DNA from 2 places in the Janibacter alkaliphilus genome. Region 2 is predicted to be linked to the other one. Evidence: riboswitches for the same ligand, from Rfam matches in the RefSeq annotation. Region 2 holds a riboswitch; the other holds the start of a gene.

Region 1 (6,552 bases), 1.0 Mb from region 2:
GACCAACAGTGGTCGCCGGACCCAGGGCCGGCGACAAGCGAGGTGGTACCGCGGCCCCGCGCCTCCCGGCGCGGGTCGTCCTCGTGCAGACCGGCACGAGCACGACCCGATGGAGCGGCCCGAGCATGACCTACCCCAAGGTCTCCCACGTCACCCCCGGCACCGGCAGCAGCGCCGGCGTCCCCGCCAGCCCGCGCTTCCCGGCGATCGAGGAGGCGGTGCTGGGCTACTGGGACCAGGACGGCACCTTCGCCGCGTCCGTCGAGCAGCGCGACCCCGGCCTGGACCGGGACGGCGAGTTCGTCTTCTACGACGGGCCGCCCTTCGCCAACGGTCTGCCGCACTACGGCCACCTGCTCACCGGCTACGTGAAGGACGTCGTGCCGCGCTACCAGACGATGCGCGGCAAGCGGGTCGAGCGGCGCTTCGGCTGGGACACCCACGGGCTGCCCGCCGAGCTCGAGGCGATGAGCCAGCTCGGGCTGAAGACCACGGACGAGATCCGTGAGCTCGGCATCGAGACCTTCAACGACGCCTGCCGCGCGTCGGTGATGCGCTACACCGACGAGTGGCGCGACTACGTCACCCGGCAGGCCCGCTGGGTCGACTTCGACCACGACTACAAGACGATGAACCCCGACTTCATGGAGTCGGTGATCTGGGCCTTCAAGAGCCTCTTCGACAAGGGCCTGATCTACCAGGACTTCCGGGTGCTGCCGTACTGCTGGCAGGACGAGACGCCGCTGAGCAACCACGAGCTGCGGATGGACGACGACGTCTACCAGATGCGGCAGGACCCCGCGGTGACCGTCGGCCTGCGGCTGACCGAGACCGGCGAGGACCCGGTGCTCGACGGGGCGCTGGCGCTGATCTGGACGACGACCCCGTGGACCCTGCCGAGCAACCTCGCGGTGATGGTCGGCCGCGAGATCGACTACGTCGTCGTCGAGGGACCGGTCCCGGGCACCGAGGAGACCGCCCGCTACCTGCTCGCCGAGGCCCGGCTGCCCGCCTACGCCCGCGAGCTGGCCGCCGGCGGCGACGTCGCCGAGCTCGAGGTGCTCGGCCGGTACACCGGGGCCGACCTGCTCGGGCGTTCCTACACCCCGCCCTTCGGCTACTACCTCGGGCACGAGCACGCCTTCCGCGTCGTCGACGGCGGCGACGAGGTCACCACCACCGACGGCTCCGGCCTGGTGCACAGCGCCGGCGCCTTCGGCGAGGTGGACAAGGAGGTCACCGACCGCGAGGGCATCGCCGCGGTCATGCCGGTCGGCAAGGACGGCCGCTTCACCGCGCCGGTCGCCGACTACGAGGGCCTGCAGGTCTTCGAGGCCAACGGCCAGATCATCGACGCCCTCAAGGCCACGACGAAGGGGGCCGGCAGCGACCAGCCCGGCACCGGCGGGGTCACCACCGGCACCGTGCTGCTGCGCCACGAGACCTACGACCACTCCTACCCGCACTGCTGGCGCTGCCGGCAGCCGCTCATCTACAAGGGCGTCGAGTCCTGGTTCGTCGAGGTCACCGCGGTCAAGGAGCGGATGCTGGCCGCCAACGAGCAGATCACCTGGGTGCCCGAGCACGTCAAGCACGGCCAGTTCGGCCGCTGGCTGGAGAACGCCCGGGACTGGTCGATCACCCGCAACCGCTTCTGGGGCTCGCCGGTGCCGGTGTGGGTCTCCGACGACCCGAACCACCCGCGCACCGACGTCTACGGCTCGTTCGCGGAGATCGAGCGCGACTTCGGCCGCCTGCCGCTGACCGCCGACGGCGAGCCGGACCTGCACCGCCCGTGGGTGGACGACCTGACCCGGCCCAACCCGGACGACCCGACCGGGCAGAGCACGATGCGCCGGGTCGAGGACGTGCTCGACGTCTGGTTCGACTCCGGGTCGATGAGCTACGCCCAGGTGCACTACCCCTTCGAGAACCAGGACTGGTTCGAGAGCCACTTCCCGGGCGACTTCATCGTCGAGTACATCGGGCAGACCCGGGGCTGGTTCTACACGCTGCACATCCTGGCCACCGCGCTCTTCGACCGGCCGGCCTTCTCCAGCTGCATCAGCCACGGGATCGTGCTGGGCAACGACGGGCAGAAGATGTCCAAGTCGCTGCGCAACTACCCGGACGTCTCGGAGGTCTTCGACCGGGACGGCGCCGACGCGATGCGCTGGTTCCTCATGTCCTCGCCGATCCTGCGCGGCGGCAACCTCGTCGTCACCGAGGAGGGCATCCGCGAAGGGGTGCGTCAGGTGCTCATCCCGCTGTGGAGCTCCTGGTACTTCTTCAGCCTCTACGCCAACGCGCTCGGCGGCCCGGACGGCCCCGGCTACGAGGCGCGCTTCAGCACGGACTCGCCGCACCTGCTGGACCGCTACCTGCTGGCGAAGCTGGGGGAGTACGTCGCGGACAGCCAGGCTCGCCAGGACGCCTACGACATCGCCGGCGCCTGCGAGGCCACCCGCGGCTTCACCGACGTGCTGACGAACTGGTACATCCGCCGCAGCCGGGAGCGGTTCTGGGCGGCCGACGGCGACGAGGCGGCGCGGGCCGAGGCCGAGCACGCCTGCAACACCCTCTACACCGCGCTGGAGACGCTGTGCCGGGTGGCCGCGCCGCTGCTGCCGCTGGTCACCGAGGAGGTCTGGCGCGGGTTGACCGGCGGGCGCTCGGTGCACCTGACCGACTGGCCGGACCCGCCCGACTACCCGGCCGACCACGAGCTGGTCGTCGCCATGGACACCGCCCGGCAGGTCTGCTCGGTCGCCTCCTCGCTGCGCAAGGCGCACCAGCTGCGCACCCGGCTGCCGCTGCGCGACCTCACCGTCGTCGTGCCCGGCGCGGCCGCGCTGGCCGAGCTCGGCACGGTGATCGCCGAGGAGGTCAACGTGCGCCAGGTCAGCCTGCTCGACCTCGACGACCCGGCCGCGGCCGGCTTCGGCGTCAGCGAGCGGCTCACCGTGCACGCCCGGGCGGCCGGGCCGCGGCTGGGCAAGCAGGTGCAGCAGGCCATCAAGGGCAGCAAGTCCGGCGACTGGTCGGTCGCCGACGACGGCACCGTCACCGCCGGCGGGATCACGCTCGTCGAGGGGGAGTACACCGTCGAGGCGGTCGCCGAGGACGACGGCTCCGGGGCGCGGGCGACCGCGGTGCTGCCCGGCGGCGGCTTCGTCGTCCTCGACACCGAGGTCACCGAGGAGCTCGCCGACGAGGGCCTGGCCCGCGACGTCGTCCGGGCCGTGCAGGACGCCCGCAAGCAGGCCGGGCTGGACGTCTCGGACCGGATCAGCCTCACCGTGACCGGCACGGGCCGGGTGTGGGAGGCGGTCGTCGCCCACCAGACGCTCGTGATGAACGAGACCCTGGCGGTCCAGTTCGGCTCGGCCGGCGACCTCGACGTGCTGCCGCTCGGCGACGGGGTTGTCCAGGCCGAGCTGGCCGGCGGCGAGACGGTGCGGGTGCGCCTGGACAAGCGCGCCTGACCCTCGCGCCCCGGGGATCGACAGTCCTAGGACTGTCGCCCTGGACCGCGCGCGCGGCCGGTCCGGGCAGACAATCCTAGGACTGTCGCCCGGGCGCGAGCGCGACCCGTCCTGGCGGACGTAAGCGGTCCTGGGGCGCTGGGAGACACGGGCGGTACCCAGGGGTGGCTGGCTCGGCCTCCTGCCGGGCGCGGTCTGAGCGAGCGCTATGCTCGCTGGGTCGGTCGCACGAGAGTGCCAGGGAATCCGGTGCGAACCCGGAGCTGACGCGCAGCGGTAAGAGGGACGTCCTCGGCACGACGCCACTGACCCGAAGGGGTCGGGAAGGCGCCGAGGGCGGTCGATCTCGAGTCCGAAGACCTGCCGACGCATGTCCATCCGTCGGTGAGCCTCGCGACCCAGGCTCCGAGAGAGAGAAGCCCTCTGTGCTGCCACGCACCGTGCTGCCACGCACCCCTGCCACCCTGCTGTCCCTGACCTGCGCGCTCGCCCTGGCCGGCTGCGCCGGTGCCCCCTCCGAGGGCGAGGACGGCTCGTCCTCGGACGCCTCGGCCCGATCCGTCACCTACACCAGCTGCGGCCAGGAGCGGACCCTGGACGAGGCGCCGACCGCTGCGGTCACCCTGAACCAGGGCGCCACCGAGGTCATGCTGGCGCTCGGCCTCGAGGACCGGATGGCCGGCACCGCCTACATCGACGACGGCGTCTCCTCGCGGTGGCAGGAGGCCTACGACAGCGTCCCGGTGCTGGCCGAGGAGTACCCCAGCCTGGAGCAGCTGCTCTCCGTCGAGCCCGACCTGGCCTACGCCTCCTACGGCAGCGCCTTCGCCGACGACGGGGTGGCCAGCGAGGATGAGCTGGAGCAGGACGGCATCGGCACCTACCTCAGCCCCTTCGGCTGCGGCGACGACGCGGAGCGGCCGGAGACCACCTTCGAGAACGTCTGGTCCGAGATCGAGACCGTCGGCACCATCTTCGGCGTCGAGGACACCGCCACCGAGCTCGTCGACGGCCAGCGCGAGCAGCTCGACGAGGTGCGCGAGCAGGCGAGCGGCGAGGGGACGGACATCCTCTGGTACGACTCCGGCGACGACACCCCCTTCGTCGGGGCCGGCGAAGGGGGCCCGCAGCTGCTGATCGACGCCGTGGGCGGCACCAACATCTTCGCCGACCTCGAGGGCGGCTGGGCGGACGGCTCGTGGGAGGACGTCGTGGACGCCGAGCCGGACGTCATCGTCGTCCCCGACGCGGCCTGGTCCAGCGCCGAGGAGAAGGTGGAGCACCTCGAGTCCGACCCGGTGCTCTCCGAGCTGGACGCGGTGCAGCAGGACCGGATCGTGGAGATCACCTACAGCCAGGCCACCCCGGGCGCGACCATGGTCGAGGGGGCGCAGAGCCTGTCCGACGGGCTCGCCGAGCTCGACGCCTCGTGACGCCGAGGGTGCGCGGGGCGGCCGTGCCGGCCGTCGTGCTCGCCCTGCTGCTGCTCGGCAGCGTCCTCGTCGCGGTCGGTCTCGGCTCGGTCCGGCTGCCGCCGGCCGACGTCGCCGCGGTGGTGCTGCGCCGGATGCACCTGGTCGCCGGCGACGGGGTGAGCGCCATCGACGACCGCATCGTGTGGCAGCTGCGGCTGCCCCGCGTCGTGGCCACCGCCGCGGTCGGGGCGGTGCTGGCCCTCTGCGGGGTGGTGCTGCAGGCCCTGACCCGCAACGACCTCGCCGACCCCTACCTGCTGGGCATCTCCAGCGGCGCTGCCGTCGGCGCGGTGCTCGTCCTCGTCTTCGGCGTCGGGCTCTCCAGCCTGGCGCTGCCGGCGGCGATGACGCTCGCCTCCTTCGTCGGCGGCCTGGTCGCCCTGGCCCTGGTGCTGGCCATGGCGACCGGCCGGGGCGGGGACCTGCCGCCCAGCCGCACGATCCTCGCCGGCGTCGCCGTCGCGCAGCTGGCCGGCGCCTTCACCTCGCTGGCGATCATGGTCTTCGGCGAGCGGGACCTCGCCCGGCAGGTGCTCAGCTGGACCCTCGGCTCCTTCGCCTCGGTGCGCTGGACGCAGGCGCTGGCGCTGCTCGTGCTCGGCCTCGTGGCGGTGCTCGTGCTGGTCGCGGCCGCCGGGGTGCTGGACGCCTTCGCCTTCGGCGACGTCTCGGCGCAGGCGCTGGGCATCCCGGTCACCCGGGCACGGTGGACGCTGCTCGTGCTCACCGCGCTGCTGACCGCCGGGACGGTCGCGGTGGTCGGGCCGATCGGCTTCGTCGGGCTCACCGTGCCGCACCTGGTGCGGATCGTCGTCGGGCCGACGCACCGGGCGCTGCTGCCGTTGAGCGCCCTGGCCGGGGCGCTGCTCATGGTCTGGGCCGACACCCTGGCACGCACCGTGCGCGAGGGCGAGGAGATCCCGGTCGGGGTGGTGACGGCGGTGCTCGGGGCGCCGCTGCTCGTCGTGCTGCTGCGACGTCAGGCCAGGCGCGGATGAGGATCGTCGCCCAGGAGCTCGGGTGGAGCGTCGGCGAGCGGCCGATCCTCGCCGGCGCGAGCCTGTCGGTGCGCCCCGGTGCCCTCACCACGGTGCTCGGGCCGAACGGCACCGGCAAGACCACCCTGGTGCACCTGCTGGCCGGGCTGCGCACGCCGACCACCGGCCAGGTCACCTACGACGAGCAGCGGCTGGACGGCATCGCCCATCGGGAGCGGGCCCGGCGGGTGGCGGTGGTCGAGCAGCAGCCGAGCACCGGTCTGGAGCTGACCGTGGACCAGGTGGTGGCGCTGGGGCGGATCCCGCACCGGCGCAGCCTGCGCGGTCTGGGCCGGGGCGACGAGCAGGCCTGTGCCGAGGCGATGGCCCGGACCGGGACCGAGCACCTGGCCGGACGCGCCTGGAGCACCCTGTCCGGGGGCGAGCGTCAGCGGGTGCAGCTGGCTCGGGCGCTGGCCCAGCAGCCGGAGGTGCTCTTCCTCGACGAGCCGACCAACCACCTGGATCTGCGGCAGCAGCTGCGCTTCATGGAGACGGTGCGGTCGCTGGCGATCACGACGGTCGCGGTGCTGCACGACCTCGACCTGGCGGTGG
Region 2 (6,552 bases):
GCCGGGGTGGCCCCGCCGACGACGATGCTCCAGGTGGTCCGGCTGGCGGTGCCGGGTCAGGTCGTCGAGCTGGAGGGGACGGCCGTGGACTGACCGGCCGGGCCGCCCTCGGCGCGCGCCCGCCGCGAGGAGTAGAGGTGCGACTCGACGAAGCCCTCGGCCTCCAGCGCCCACCCGACGATGATCACCGCGGCCTGGCGCAGCCCGTGCGCCTCGACCTGGTCGGCGATGTCGCCGAGGCGTCCGCGCAGCACGAGCTCGTCCGGCCCGCTGACCTGCGAGCCGACGACCACCGGACAGTCGGCGCCGTAGTGCGCGGTCAGCTCCTCGGCGAGCCGGCGGGTGTGCCGGATCGCCAGGTGCAGCACGAGGGTGGCGCCGGTGGCGGCGAAGGCGGCGAGCTCCTCCCCCTCCGGCATGGCCGTGGAGTCCCGCTGGGCCCGGGTGAGCACGACCGACTGGGCCACCTCGGGCACGGTCAGCTCGCGCCCGACGAGCGCCGCGGTGGCCGCGTAGGCCGGGACGCCCGGGGTGACGTCCCAGGGCACCCCGGCAGCGTCCAGCCGGCGGGCCTGCTCGGCCATGGCGGAGTAGACGCTGGGGTCGCCGCTGCACAGCCGGGCGACGTCCTCGCCGGCCTCGTGGGCGGCGACCATCCGCGCGGTGATCGCGTCGAGGTTCATGCCCTGGGTGTCGACGAGGTCGGCTCCCGGTGGGCAGTGCGCCAGCACCGCTTCGTCGAGGTAGGTGCCGGCGTAGAGGCACACCGGGCTGGCCTGCAGCAGGCGCGTCGCGCGCACGGTGAGCAGGTCGGCGGCGCCGGGCCCGGCGCCGATGAAGTGGACGGTCATGCCTCTCCTTCGGTGATGCCGGACCGGGTGCGGACCGCGGCGAGCTGGACGACAGGGCGCGCCGGGGTCCACGACAGGTAGCGCCCCAGCGGCCGGGCGTGCTCGACCGACAGCCGGGTCAGCGCCCCGCCGGTGCGGCCGTGCAGCGCGACGAGCACGGCCTCGGTCTGCAGGGTCACGGCGTGCGCGACGAACCGGCCGCCGACCGGCAGCCGCGTCCACGCCTCGTCGGCCAGCTCCTCGGTGAGGCCCCCGCCGACGAAGACCGCGTCCGGGGCCGCGTCGCCGCCGTCCCCGAGCACGACGTCCAGCCCGTCGGCGAGGTCGGCGGTGAGCACGGTGAGCCGGGCCCCGACCCCGAGGTCGTCGGCGGTGGCACGGATCCGGGCCGCGCGCCCGGGGTCGCGCTCGACGCTGGTGCAGCGCGTCCGTGGCGCGGCCAGGCACCACTCGATGCCGACGGCACCGCTGCCGGCCCCGAGGTCCCACAGGTGGCCGCCGTCGGCCGGGCGCAGGTGGGCCAAGGCGCTGGCCCGCACGTCGCGCTTGGTGATCTGCCCGTCGCTGGCGAAGGTGGCCTCGGGTCGCCCGGGCACCGGCCCGAGCGCTGCGGCGGTCGTGGTCTCCGCGCCGCTCTCGTCGGCCGTACCGTCGGTGGATGCATCGTCGGGGGCGGCCTCGACGCAGCACAGCACGAGGTCGGGGGTGCGCGGCAGCTCCCACGTGCTGGCCCGGGAGCGGGCGCTCCCTTCGTCGTCACCGCCGAGGTGCCACCAGGCGGTCACCCGAGAAGCACCCCAGCCCCGGTCGGTGAGCAGCGCCGCCAGCTCGGCCGGCCCGCTGCCGTCGGAGAGGAGCACCACGAGGCGGGCGCCGGGCGCGAGGGAGGGCAGCACCCGACGCAGGTCCCGGCCGACGGTGGTGATCACCTCGACACGCTCGGCGGACCAGCCCATCCGTGCCCGGGCGAGGGTGTCGGAGGCCAGCGAGGGGTGGACCCTCACCTGGTCCGCGCCGAGCAGGTCGATGAGGGTGCTGGCGATCCCGGAGCGAAGGGGGTCGCCGCTGGCGAGCGCGACGACACCGGCGCCCGAGCGGCTGTCGGCGTCGGCGGGCTGGCCGAGCGAGGCGAGCAGGTCCGGCAGACCCTCGCGCAGCGGCCGCGGCCAGGTGCGTCGCTCGGCCGCGACGTGCTCGGGGAGCAGCGCCAGGTGCCGCTCGCCGCCGACGATCACCCTGGCCCCCTCGAGCAGCGCACGCTCGCCCGGCCCGAGAGCCTCCCAGCCCGCGGCGCTGATGCCCACGACGTCGATCACGGCGCCACTGTAGGCCGCCGACGAGACCGCGCCGCCCGAGGACGACCGTCGGTCGAGGTGTTCCGCGCCGCTCTGGCGGGCGTGGATCACCTCGACCCCACGCGTCACTCGCTGCGCGGCCACCCCCGGTCGCCTCCGCTCACGCTGCACGAGCCCGACCGACGGCGTGTGAGACCATGAGCGGCGACCCCAGGGCGAGGAATCCGGTGCGACTCCGGAGCGGTCCCGCCACTGTGAGACCCCACCGTCGGGGAGAGCCAGGACGTCGCCCGGGGTCACCCGCGCACGCGCCCGTGCCCGGGTCCCGACCACGCGGCGAGCGCGGACACTCGCTTCAGGAGCACGATGCAGCAGCGGACCCCGTACCCCTTCACGGCGATCGTCGGTGCCGACGACATGTCGCTGGCCCTCATCCTCACCTCGATCGCACCCGAGGTCGGTGGCGTCCTCGTGCGCGGCGAGAAGGGCACGGCGAAGTCGACGATGGTCCGCGCCCTCGCGGATGTGCTCCCCACCCAGCCGGTGATCGCCGGGTGCCGCTTCGGCTGCGACCCCTCGGCCCCGGAGCCGGACTGCCCGGACGGCCCGCACCAGAGCGAGAGCGCTGCCGCCCAGGAGCGCCCGGCCCGGCTGGTCGAGCTGCCCGTGGGCGCCACCGAGGACCGGGTGATCGGCTCGCTCGACCTGCGCAAGGCGCTCGGCGCCGGCGAGGCCGCCTTCGAGCCCGGGCTGCTGGCCACCGCGCACCGCGGCATCCTCTACGTCGACGAGGTCAACCTGCTCCACGACCACCTCGTCGACCTGCTCCTCGACGCCGCGGCGATGGGCCGCAACACCGTCGAGCGGGACGGGGTCTCGATCAGCCACCCGGCGCGGATCGTGCTCGTCGGCACGATGAACCCCGAGGAGGGCGAGCTGCGCCCGCAGCTGCTCGACCGCTTCGGGCTGACCGTCGAGGTCGCCGCCAGCCGCGAGCCCCGGGAGCGCACCGAGGTGGTGCGGCGCCGGCTCGCCTACGACGCCGACCCGGCCGCCTTCGCCCGGGACTACGCCGCGCAGCAGGCCGAGCTCACCGCGCGGATCGCCGCCACCCGCGACCGGCTGGACGAGGTGACCCTCGACGACCGGGCGCTGGCCACGGTCGCCCGGGTGTGCGCCGGCTTCGACGTCGACGGGATGCGTGCCGACATCGTCACCGCACGGACCGCTCGCGCGCACGCGGCGTGGCAGGGCCGCACCGAGGTGACCCGCGCCGACATCCGCGCCGCCGCGCTGCTGGCGCTGCCGCACCGCCGACGCCGCAACCCCTTCGACGCCCCGGGCCTGGACGAGGAGCTGCTCGACCAGCTGCTCGACGAGGAGCCGCCGGAGCCCCCGGACGGCGGCGGCGAGGACCCCACGGACGACAGCGGAGACGGTCCGGAGGACCAGGACGACACCCCCGACGGGGACGGCGACGTCGGCTCCCCGGAGCCCGGCCCGCAGGACCCGCAGGGCCACCCGGAGCCCTCCCACCAGCCCGATCCCAGCCGGGCCGAGCACCCCTCGACCGACCAGAGCGCACCCGACCAGGCGGACCAGCCCGCCGACGCGCCGGACAGCCCCGAGGCTCCCCCGGCCGCGGCACCCACGATCGGGGTCGCCGCCGCGGGCACCCCCTACCGGGCCCGCCGGTTCGCCGTCCGGGGCACCGGCAGCGGACGCAGCGGGCGCCGCAGCGCGGCCTACACCGAGTCCGGCCGCACCGTCGGCGTGCACGCCCCCGGCCACGAGCCGGCCGGCGCCAAGGTGCACCTGCTGGCCACGCTCACCGCGGGCGCCGCCCGCCGGGCCACCACCGGGACGGACGTGGGCGCCGCGTCAAGGTCCAGCGAAGGATCGGGGGCCGGTCTGCGGCTGCAGGCCGGCGACCTGCGCCACGCGGTGACCCGCGGCCGCGAGTCCAACCTCGTGCTGCTGGCCGTCGACGCCTCCGGCTCGATGGCCGCCCGCCGGCGGATGGACGAGGTCAAGACCGCCGTGCTCTCGCTGCTCATGGACGCCTACCAGCGGCGCGACCGGGTGGGGCTGATCACCTTCCGCGGGGAGGGTGCCGAGCTGGCGCTGCCGCCGACCACCTCGGTGGACGCCGCGGCCGCGCGGCTGGAGGACCTGCCGCACGGCGGCCGCACCCCGGTCGCCGAGGGCCTGCTCGAGGCAGCCCGGGTGATCGCCCGCGAACGCATCCGCGACCCCCGCCAGCGCGCCCTGCTGCTCGTGCTCACCGACGGCCGGGCCACCGCCGGCGAGGACGCCCTGGCGCGGTCCCGCCGCGTGGCCGACTCGTGGTCGCGCAGCGCCGCCGCCGACACCGACGTCGTCGTCATCGACTGCGAGACCGGTCGCTTCCGGATGGGTCTGGCGGCCGACCTGGCCCGCCGGATGCGCGCCGAGCACGTGCCGCTGGAGCAGGTCGCCGCCGGAGCGATCGTCGATGTCGTCGACGAGCACCGCGCGCGCCCCGACGGCACCGCCGGACCGCACCGCACCGACCGCAGGAGCGCCGCCTGATGCCCCAGGGACAGGTCCCCACCACCCCCGACGACGGCCGCACCACCCGCCAGCGGCGGCACAGCCCGCTGGTGGTCGTCCACCACGGCGCCGGCAAGGGCAAGTCCACGGCCGCCTTCGGCCTGGCGCTGCGCGGCTGGAACCAGGGCTGGTCCACCGCGGTCTTCCAGTTCGTCAAGAGCGCGAAGTGGCGGATCGGCGAGGAGCAGGCGCTGACCACCCTCGGCCGGGTGCACGAGCAGACCGGCGAAGGGGGCCCGGTCGAGTGGCACAAGATGGGCTCCGGCTGGTCGTGGTCGCGCAAGGCCGGCACCGAGGAGGACCACGCGCGCGACGCCCGCGAGGGGTGGGCCGAGATCCAGCGACGACTGGCCGCCGAGCAGCACCAGATGTACGTCCTCGACGAGTTCAGCTATGTCCTGAAGTGGGGCTGGGTCGACGTGGCCGAGGTCGTCGAGACCCTGCAGCAGCGCCCCGGCTACCAGCACGTCGTCATCACCGGCCGCGACCCGCACCCGGACCTGCTGGCGATCGCCGACGTGGCCACCGAGATGACCAAGGTCGCTCACCCCTTCGACAAGGGGCAGAAGGGGCAGAAGGGCATCGAGTGGTGACCGGACGCCGTACGACGGGAGGTGCACGGTGGTGAGCACCCCGCGCATCGCCGTCGCCGCCCCGGCCTCCGGCCAGGGCAAGACGACCGTGGCGGTCGGGATCATGGCCGCGCTCAGCCGCGCCGGGCACGTCGTGGCCCCGGCCAAGGTGGGCCCGGACTACATCGACCCCGGCTACCACGCGCTGGCCACCGGCCGCCCCGGCCGCAACCTCGACCCGTGGCTGCTCGGCGGACCGGAGGCGATCGCCCCGATGCTCGCGCACGCCTGTGCCGCGACCACCCCGGCGGACGTGGCCGTGGTCGAAGGGGTGATGGGCCTGCACGACGGACGAATCGGCACCGACGGCTTCGCCTCGACGGCCCACGTGGCCGCGCTCACCGCGACCCCGGTGGTGCTCGTCGTCGACATCTCCAGCGCCTCCCGGACCGTGGCCGCCACCGTGCACGGGATGCGGACCTGGGGCGCGGCCGCCGGTCCCGGGGTGGACGGCGGCGACGTCCAGGTCGTCGGGGTCGTGCTCAACAAGGCCGGATCGCCGCGGCACGCCGACGAGGCCCGCCGCGCGGTGGCCTCGCTGGGGCTGCCGGTGCTCGGCGTGCTGCCGCGCGACGCCGGGGTCAGCGCGCCCTCGCGCCACCTCGGGCTGGTGCCGGTGGCCGAGCGCGCGGACGCGGCCGCCTCCCTGGACCGGCTCGCCGAGCAGACCGCCGAGCACGTCGACCTCGACCTGCTGCTCGACCTCGCCCGCAGCGCGCCACCGCTGGATGTCGCCCCCTGGGACCCGGCCGCGGCGATCCGGGACAGCGCCGGCCCGGACCCGGTGCACTGCTTCGGCGGTCGCCCGCGGGTCGCCGTCGCCGGCGGTCGGGCCTTCACCTTCCGCTACCCCGAGACCGAGGAGCTGCTGCGCGCCGCCGGCTGCGAGCCGGTCGTCCTCGACCCGGCCACCGACCGGGAGCTGCCGGCCGGCACCGCAGGGCTCTACCTCGGCGGCGGCTTCCCCGAGGTGCACGCCGCCGCGCTGTCGACGAACGCCACGCTGCGCGACGAGATCCGCGACGCGGTCCGCGCCGGGATGCCCACCGTCGCCGAGTGCGCCGGGCTGCTCTACCTCTGCGAGCAGGTCGACGGTCACCCCTTCGCCGGCGTGGTCCCGGCCCGGGCCGCCATGCACCCCCGGCTCACCCTGCGCTACCTGGACGCGACCACCGGCACCGA

What was found. Region 2 has a riboswitch for cobalamin ahead of BJY28_RS10485 (VWA domain-containing protein). Riboswitches for the same ligand answer to the same signal wherever they lie in the genome.
Region 1: it holds a riboswitch for cobalamin, as region 2 does, so the genes downstream of both, BJY28_RS15160 (ABC transporter substrate-binding protein) here and BJY28_RS10485 (VWA domain-containing protein) in region 2, are expected to answer to the same signal.

What each region holds. Positions count from the first base shown of each region.
Region 1 is NZ_JACBZX010000001.1:3,195,313-3,201,864, reverse strand. It holds gene ileS (isoleucine--tRNA ligase) at 126-3,485, shown strand; cobalamin riboswitch at 3,690-3,867, shown strand; gene BJY28_RS15160 (ABC transporter substrate-binding protein) at 3,911-4,918, shown strand; gene BJY28_RS15155 (FecCD family ABC transporter permease) at 4,915-5,958, shown strand; gene BJY28_RS15150 (ABC transporter ATP-binding protein) at 5,955-6,552, shown strand, end outside.
Region 2 is NZ_JACBZX010000001.1:2,162,787-2,169,338, reverse strand. It holds gene BJY28_RS10500 (RidA family protein) at 1-93, shown strand, start outside; gene cobM (precorrin-4 C(11)-methyltransferase) at 57-851, opposite strand; gene cbiE (precorrin-6y C5,15-methyltransferase (decarboxylating) subunit CbiE) at 848-2,167, opposite strand; adenosylcobalamin (AdoCbl) riboswitch at 2,353-2,444, shown strand; gene BJY28_RS10485 (VWA domain-containing protein) at 2,513-4,717, shown strand; gene cobO (cob(I)yrinic acid a,c-diamide adenosyltransferase) at 4,717-5,331, shown strand; gene cobBC (bifunctional hydrogenobyrinic acid a,c-diamide synthase/histidinol phosphate aminotransferase CobBC) at 5,363-6,552, shown strand, end outside.